DNA from 2 places in the Micromonospora sp. LOL_014 genome. Region 2 is predicted to be linked to the other one. Evidence: riboswitches for the same ligand, from Rfam matches in the RefSeq annotation. Region 2 holds a riboswitch; the other holds the start of a gene.
What was found. A riboswitch is a leader RNA that binds a small molecule or an ion and turns the genes downstream of it on or off. The one in region 2 is predicted to bind thiamine pyrophosphate.
Positions count from the first base shown of each region.

Region 1: linked by a shared signal. The riboswitch ahead of ACFHW1_RS07330 (ECF transporter S component) and the one ahead of ACFHW1_RS01170 (thiamine phosphate synthase) in region 2 are both predicted to bind thiamine pyrophosphate.

Region 1 is NZ_JBHMIP010000006.1:66,185-70,441, reverse strand. It holds gene ACFHW1_RS07345 (DUF6328 family protein) at 1-88, opposite strand, end outside; gene ACFHW1_RS07340 (TIGR03943 family putative permease subunit) at 168-947, opposite strand; gene ACFHW1_RS07335 (permease) at 944-1,960, opposite strand; TPP riboswitch at 2,173-2,278, shown strand; gene ACFHW1_RS07330 (ECF transporter S component) at 2,275-2,874, shown strand; gene ACFHW1_RS07325 (ABC transporter ATP-binding protein) at 2,924-4,257, shown strand, end outside.
Region 2 is NZ_JBHMIP010000001.1:238,386-242,642, forward strand. It holds gene ACFHW1_RS01155 (GNAT family N-acetyltransferase) at 1-666, shown strand, start outside; gene ACFHW1_RS01160 (hypothetical protein) at 656-895, opposite strand; gene ACFHW1_RS01165 (asparagine synthase-related protein) at 1,092-1,790, opposite strand; TPP riboswitch at 2,366-2,477, shown strand; gene ACFHW1_RS01170 (thiamine phosphate synthase) at 2,472-3,143, shown strand; gene thiO (glycine oxidase ThiO) at 3,140-4,257, shown strand, end outside.

The sequences.
Region 1 (4,257 bases), on a different contig from region 2:
TCTGCACCCCGGTCTGGGCGACCCTCAGCTCCTGTAGCAGATCGGAAAAGTTGCGCTGCCAGCGTTCCTTCTCAGTCTCCCGGTCCACGTCCGCTCGTCCTCCTGCCGGACCGCCCACGCTCAACTGGCGGTCAGCAACGTGCCCCGGACGCCACGGCGGGAAACCTCTACTCGTACTGCTGCCGGGGGGCGTCGATCTGCTGCCACGACTCGACCGCCAGATAGGGGATGCTGGCCCCGTTCACCGGGTCGGTGCCGATCCGGTCGCTGTACCGGCCGACCACCGCGATCCAGGTGTCCGCCGGCAGCCCGGTCGGGGCGCTGCCGTCCATCCCGACCTTGATCGGCCGGCCGTCGGCGGCACAGCAGGAGAGCACGATCCGGGCCAACATCGGCTCACCGTCCGGGCCGTCGGTGACGAAGCCGGTGAGCCGTACGTCGCGCCCGTCCAGCGACCGGCCCTCGTCGAAGATCGCCCGGGAGGCGTAGTCGAGCACGCTGATCTCGGCCGGATCGCCGTCCGGCAGCGGCGGATAATCCGACGATGCCTGCTCGCTGCTCAACGCGGTGCCGGCCTGCGCGACGGCGTACGAACCCAGCGCCGGCGGGGCGACCAGTAGCAGCCCGAGCACCGGCAGGATCAGCAGCCAGCCCACCCTCGGCTCGTGATGGGCGTGGCCGTGGCCGTCGTCGGCGGAGCAACCGTGCCCGTCGTCGACGGCGTGGCCGTGCCCGGCATGTACGCCGACGGCAGGGGCCGGTGTCGACCGACGCCGCAGGTCGTGCCAGAGCGTCATGACCGCTGCGACGATCAGCAGCAGGCCGGCGGCGATCAGGAACGGTTGCAGCGCCTCCTTGACGTACCGCAGGTACATGTCGGTGACGCTGGCCCGTACCACCGCGCCGCCGAGGAGCAGCAGCACCACGCCTTGAGCCTGTTTGTTCACAACAGCACCGTCCCCACCGCGACCGCCACCACGATGGCGATCAGGAATGTCGCCGGAGCGAACCGGTACGCGAATCTGCGCCCGAACGTGCCGGCCTGCATCGAGACAAGTTTCAGGTCGACCATCGGGCCGACGACCAGGAAGACCAGCCGTGAGGTGAGCGAGAACTGCGACAGCGAGGCCGCGACGAAGGCGTCCGCCTCCGAGCAGATCGACAACAGCACGGCGAGTACGGCGAGCGCCAGAATGGACAGCACCGGGTTGTCTGCGAGGGTCTGCAGCCAGCGCTCCGGCACCAGCACGTTGATGCTGGCGGCGGCCATCGCGCCGATGACCAGGAAACCGCCGGCGTGCATGATGTCGTGCCGGACCGCCGCCCAGAACGCCCGTGCCCGGGACAGGTCGTCCAGGTCGGGCCGGCGCGGCAGGCGAATCCAATCGGTGCGACCCAGCCGCAGCCACAGCCAGCCCATCACGACCGCGACGAGCAGGCTGGCGACACCTCGACCGACGACCATCTCGGGGTTGTTCGGGAAGGCAACCGCCGTGGCCACCAGCACGATCGGGTTGATCGCCGGAGCGGCGAGCAGGAAGGCCAGCGCGGCAGCCGGCGCGACGCCCCGACGGATCAGCGACCCGGCGATCGGCACCGAACCGCACTCGCAGCCGGGCAGCACCACCCCGGCGGCGCTGGCCACCGGCACCGCCAGCGCCGGGTGTTTCGGCAACGCCTTCGCCCAGAACGACCTGGGTACGAAGACTGCGATCACCGCAGAGAGCCCCACCCCGAAGACCAGGAACGGCATCGCCTGAACCATCACCGACACGAAGACCGTGGTCCAGGTCTGCAGCCGGGGGTCGGAGATCAGGTTGGCCAACGGCTCGCGGAAGATCACCAGCCCGATCAGCAGGAAGGCGAGCACCTCCACTGAGCCGACCCGGTCACCGAACAGCCGGCGTCGGGGCGGACGCGGGCCGCCGGGCGGTCCGGCGCCGCCGCCGGACCCGGGCAGGTCGTCGTCGGCCGGTGCGGCCCAGTCGATGTCGTCGCCTGGGCGCGTCCGACGCGTCGCGGTGCGATCGGCAGCGGTCACGGCGGGCTGGTCCCCTCGCTGGTGTGAAGGCGGGCAGTTCACGATAACCCGCGCAGGGGTGCCCGCCACCACACCGGGACGCGCCCACTGTCGGTGCGGTGCCGCCGGTGCTAGCGTCGGTGGCACAACCTGATGTCCCACAGGGGAGCGCACACAGCGCTGAGAGTGCGGGGAGTCCCGCAGACCCTCGAACCTGATCTGGGTAATGCCAGCGCAGGGAGTTGGAGCGACGTATGACGCAGCAATCTTTGCCCGCCGACCGCAGCTGGCGGACCGTCGACATCGTGGTCGCCTCGGTGATCGCCGTCGCGTTCGGGGTGGTCTTCTGGCTGTGGGGGTTGATCTGGGCCGCTACCGAGGCCGCGTTCACCTTCTTCCCGCCCGCTCAGGCGGTGCTGTACGGGGTATGGCTGGTGCCGGCCGTGCTCGGCGCACTGGTGATCCGCAAGCCGGGGGCCGCGCTGTTCTGCGAGCTGGTCGCCGCGGTCGTCTCGGCGGCGTTGGGCAGCCAGTGGGGCGCCGTGGTGATCGTGCAGGGGCTGGCCCAGGGGGTCGGTGCCGAGCTGGTGTTCCTGGCGGTGGCGTACCGCTCGTTCCGGCTGCCGGTGGCGCTGGCCGCCGGTGCGGCCGCCGGGCTCGGCGCGGCGATCTTCGACCAGATCCGCTACTACGCGCCGTACGACCTGGTCAGTTTCCGGATTCCGATCTTCATCGTCACCGTGGTCAGCGCGATCGTGCTGGCCGGTGCCGGCAGCGTGGCGCTGACCCGGGCCCTGGCCCGCACCGGGGTGCTCGACCGGTTCCCCGCCGGCCGCGACCGCACCACGGTGTGACCCGGCCGCGACCGTGCCACGGTGTTACCCGGCCGGGGCCGGCCGGGTCGTGAGCCGGCTGGAGCTGCGCGGGTTCGGCTGGCGGCACGCCGGCCGCCGGGCCTGGGCGGTCCGTGACGTCGACCTGAGCGTTGACGCCGGTGAACGGGTCCTGCTGCTCGGGCCGTCGGGGGCCGGCAAGAGCACGCTGCTGGCGGCGATCGCCGGGGTGCTGCCGGCTGACTCGGGCGAGCAGGCCGGCACCGTCACCGTCGACGGGCTCGACCCGCGCAAGGCCCGCGAGCGGGTCGGCATTGTCTTCCAGGATCCGCAGACCCAGCTGGTGATGGCGCGCAGCGGCGACGACGTGGCGTTCGGTCTGGAGAACCGGGGGGTGCCGGCCGAGCAGATCTGGCCGCGGGTGGACGCCGCGCTGGCCCGGGTCGGCTTCCGGTACGGCCGGGACCGGCCGACGGTCGCGTTGTCCGGCGGCGAGCAGCAGCGACTGGCCCTGGCCGGGGCGCTCGCCCTGCGGCCGGGTCTGCTGCTGCTGGACGAACCGACCGCCAACCTGGACCCGGCCGGCGCCGACCTGGTCCGCAACGCCGTCGCCGGGGCGCTCGACGGGGACCGGGACACCACACTGGTGATCGTCGAGCACCGGGTGGCGCAGGCGCTGCCGCTGGTCGACCGGGTGGTGGTGCTGTCCGCCGGGGGCGGGGTGCGGGCTGACGGCGAGCCGGACGAGGTCTTCGACCGGTACGGCGGGCAACTGGCCGCCGACGGTGTCTGGGTGCCCGATCAGCCGCTGCCGCAGCGCGGTGGTTTCCCTGCCCGGGCCGGTGAGCCGCTGCTGATCGCCGACCGGGTCGGGCTGGTGCCCCGGCTCGCCCCGCTCGCCGACGAGGTGCCGCTACGCGCCGGCGAGGCGCTGGCCGTGCTGGGGCCCAACGGTGCCGGCAAGACCACGCTGGCCCTGCTGCTCGGCGGGCTGGTCGCAGCCACCGACGGAACGGTCCAGGCCACCGCCGCGTTGACCGGCGACGGCCGGGTCGGCCCGGCCCCGCACCGGTGGCGGGCACCGGAGCTGGTCCGCCGGATCGGCAACGTGTTCCAGAACCCGGAGCACCAGTTCGTCGCCACCACGGTGGCCGACGAGCTGGCTCTCGGCCCGCGCCGCTGCGGGCTGGCGGAGTCGACCGTCGCCAGGGTGGTCGACGAGTTGCTGCAGCGGCTGCGGCTGGACCGGTTGGCGGCTGCCAACCCGTACACCCTCTCCGGTGGTGAGGCGCGGCGGCTGAGTGTGGCGACCGCCCTGGCCACCGCGCCCCGCCTGCTGGTGCTCGACGAGCCGACGTTCGGCCAGGACCGGCGTACCTGGCTCGAACTGGTCACGCTGCTCGG
Region 2 (4,257 bases):
CTGGTTGACGGCACAGGCAAGCCGGTCGGCGTCATCGCCTTCGCCCGCCGTCCACGTGACCGTGCCGGGATGATCCTGTGGCTGCACGCCCGCGAGGTCCCCGCCGTCGTGCGACTGCTGCTCGATCACGCCCTGACCGAGTTGGCCGATTGCCCGACCGTGGAGGCGTTCGCCTTCGCCACCGCGCTGGGCCTCGGCCTGGAGGCGCTGCCGGTGCGGCACCGCCCGGCCACCCACACCGTCCTGACCGAATGCGGTTTCGTCGGCAGTGATCTTTGGCGGTACATGTGCCGCGACCTGCCCGCCACCGGCCTGCCGAGCTGCTCTTGCCGAGTCCGCCGGGAGGAGGACCGTCGTGTCCTGGAGGTCGAACGTGGCGGCCAGGTGGTCGCCGAGGCCACGATCGGTGACCCGGTCGACGGGGTCGGGGTGCTGTGGTGGATCGGTGTGGAACCGGCCGCCCGGGGCGAAGGGCTGGGGCCCCGCCTTCTCGGGTCCGCCCTGGACCTGCTGGCGGGACTCGGCGGACGGCAGGTGATTCTCTACGTCGACGACGATGCCCCCTCCGACGACCCGGAACGCTCGCGGGCCGCCGCCAACACGATGTATGAGCGGGCCGGCTTCACCGAGGTTGACCGGCTCTGGTCGTACCGGCTCACCCACTGAACGCGAACCCGCGCGTTGCCGCCCCGGCCAGCCACGACTCCACCGCCGTCACCATCATCCTGGTTGCCGGGTCTGTGTATGACGTGACTGCGGCGGCATCCAGCAGCCCGGCCCCGACGCACACCGGCGCGGCCAGCGGACCCATGACCGACCGGGTCAACGCAGTAGCGTAGTACCGCTTCCGGGTCGGCAGCCCAGCCCGCATGTTGTCCGGAAACAGCCCGGTCACCAAAGGCTTGATTCGATGGTAGGCGTGCCTGGGGCGCGGGTCGTAGCGTGATGCGATCGGTGCCGCCAAGCCGGCGGTGACCAGATCCGGATGCAGGAACGGCGAACCCTCCGGTACGGCGCCCGCCGCCGGTAGGAACCCGCGTGGCCAGAACGTGTCGACTCGGTCGGCCTCCGCCCACGACCGCCCCGCCTGCCTATGGCCAGCGACATGGTCGCGTACCCAACCCGCCGCCCACCTCAGTGCGTCCTGCCGGTGATGGGTCGCCAGTAACGGCGACACCGTCGGGCGACACAACCCGGGCCAGTTCGCCGCCCAGTACGCCTCGCGCCGACCAGTTGGCCGGCAGGACTCGGGCTACGACCGCCACCGCCTCCCCGAGCCGCCCGGCTGCAGTGCCGGCCATGTCCGCCAGATACCGGCGGACACCCCGCAGACCCCACCGGCCAGCGACCTGCGCTGTCGCGAACGACCCTGCCGCCAGCAACTCGTCCGCGCCGTTGCCGGAAAGTAGCACCCCACAACCGGCCGTTGCGGCGGCGGCGTTCACCCGGGCGTTGACGCGCGGCAACGCGTCGAACCTCGGCCCAAGCGGCGACCATGGAGGCACCGGTCCGGCCCCATCCGGCTCGACAACGACCAGGTCTGCCGGCAGTCCGAGATCGGCTACCAGATCCGCCGCCGCCACGGCGGTGCTGGCATCGTCGTCGTCGACCAGATCGACGGTGAACGCCACCACCCGTCGCACCTGGGCCAGTTGGCACACCGCCACCAGCACCGCCAAAGAGTCCAGCCCGCCGGAAAAGTTCACCCCGACAGCCTCAGTATCCCCGCACATCTCGGCGACGACTCGGTCAAATACCTCACCCAGGCAGTGGCCGGTAGCACGGGGCACCGGGGCAGGTCACACCAGGTCCACGCCCTTCCACCAGCCACCCGGCGGGAACTCACCCGCCAGCCCAACCCCGGTGAACAGCCGGGCCAGCTGCCCTAACTCCACGGAAGCACCAGGGCCCGGCACAGCCAATGGATCAGCTTCCACGCGACCGGACGGGCCCCGGTACTCGGGCCGGAGCTGCCTCACCCGCGCAGCAGGTCCCGTAGACCTCGGGCCAAGTCCACCATGAACCCCAGCGGACCACGAGAGCCCTCGCCAGCAGGAGCCTTGCTGCCCTTCGTGCCCTTACCGTGTGTGCCGTCACCCGGTTGCTCTTCGCCGACATTACTACCTTCCCCATCGAAGTCGATAAGTAAACAGAACGTAACTCCGCGACTGCAAGAGGTGGAAGGTCATATCCAGTACCAGCGAAAAATGTCAGGCCGAAACGGCACGCCGAAAGATCAGCCGCGTTGCTGGCGCCCAGCTGGCGGTGAGCCTGGTCACGGCGGACAGCGGCGGGGTGGGCAGCGACCGAAGGTTGCCTCGGATTGACCCTTGGCGGATCGACGAGACCGTCGTACGGTAACAGGCAAGTAACCCACGGGAGCCCGGTGCACCGGGCTGAGAGGGAGGCTGACGCGGCCTCCGACCGTAGAACCTGATCCGGGTAATGCCGGCGCAGGGAGGAGCGTTGCCGTGCCGTCCCTTGGGCGACTGCATCTGATCACCGACACCCGACCCGGGCGCGACCCGCTCGGCGTACTGCGGGTGGCGCTCGCCGCCGCCCGCGCCGCCGACGCCACCGCCGACCTGGTCGTGCAGGTCCGCGTCGAGGACGACATGTCCGACCGGGAGGCGTACGAGCTGACCGTCCGCGCGGTCGCCGAATGCGCCGCGTACCAGGTGACCTGCCTGGTCAACGACCGGCTGCACGTCGCGCTCGCCACCGGCGCGGCCGGTGCGCACGTCGGTGCGGCGGACCTGCCGGTCGACGCCGCCCGCCGGGTGCTCGGGCCGGCCGCGATCCTCGGCGCCACAGCCCGCGACCCGGCCACCGGGCGGGCGGCGGTCGCCGCCGGGGCGACGTACCTGGGGGTCGGGCCGTGCTACGCCACCGGCACCAAGTCCGGGCTGCCGGACCCGATCGGGCCGGCCGGGCTGGCCGCCGTCGCCGCTGCGGTCGACGTGCCGGTGGTGGCGATCGCCGGGATCACTGTGGACCGGGTGCCGGACCTGCTGGCCGCCGGGGCGCATGGAGTCGCGGTGGTCGGCGCGATCGCGGGTGCCGTCGACCCGGGGCAGGCCACCGCTGACCTGCTGACTGCGGTACGGCAGCGGCCGGCCGCCCAGACGGGCGCGACACGATGACCGGGTCGGCCGAGGGCGCGGACGTGGCGGTGGTCGGCGGCGGGCCGATCGGGATGAGCATCGCCTGGCGGTGCGCCCAGCGTCGGCTGCGTACCGTGCTCTACGACCCGGCACCCGGATCCGGGGCGTCCTCGGTGGCAGCCGGGATGCTCGCCCCGGTCGCCGAGTCGCACTTCGGCGAGGCTGAGCTGACCCGGCTGCTGGTCGAATCGGCGGCCCGCTGGCCGGCGTTCGCCGCCGAGCTGACCGCCGTCACCGGCCAGGATATCGGTTACCGCACCGCCGGCACACTGGTCGTCACGCTGACCGGCGACGACCGACGCGAGGCGGATCGCCTCTGGGCGTACCAGCAGAGTCTGGACCTGCCGATCACGCTGCTGCGCGCCACGGCGCTGCGCGAGCGCGAACCGGCGTTGGCGCCGAGGGTGCGCGGCGGCGCGCTGATGCCCGACGACCACCAGGTCGACCCGCGTCGGCTGGTCGCGGCGTTGGACACCGCGTTGGACCGGGCCGGGGTGACCGTCGTCCCGCAGCCGGTCACCGATCTTTCCGCACTGGACGCGCGGGTCGTCGTTGTCGCGGCCGGCTGTGGATCGGCGGCGCTGACCGGGCTGCCGGTCCGCCCGGTGAAAGGCCAGATTCTGCGGCTGCGGGCACCCGCCGGCGCCGTCGGGTTCCGGCATGTGATCCGGGGGTACGCCGACGGCCGGCACGTCTACCTGGTGCCCCGTGCCGACGGTGAGGTGGTCGTCGGCGCCACCGTCGAGGAGCGCGGCGACACCACCGTCACCGCCGGAGCGGTGCTGGAGTTGCTGCGCGCCGCCGCCGATCTGCTGCCGGAGATCGCCGAGTACGAGCTGCTCGAGGCGCAGGCGGCGGCCCGGCCCGGCACCCCGGACAACGCGCCGCTGCTCGGCTGGCACCAGCAGCCCGACGTCAACTCGGCCGGCGGCACCGCAGGCCGGGAAGCGCTGGTGGCGACCGGGCACCACCGGCACGGCATCGTGCTGACCCCGGTGACCGCCGACCTGATCGCCGATTTGGCGGCCGGGGGCGACCCGGATCCGGCGCTGGCGCCGTTCCAGCCGGCCCGGTTCACCGCCGCGACCAGCGA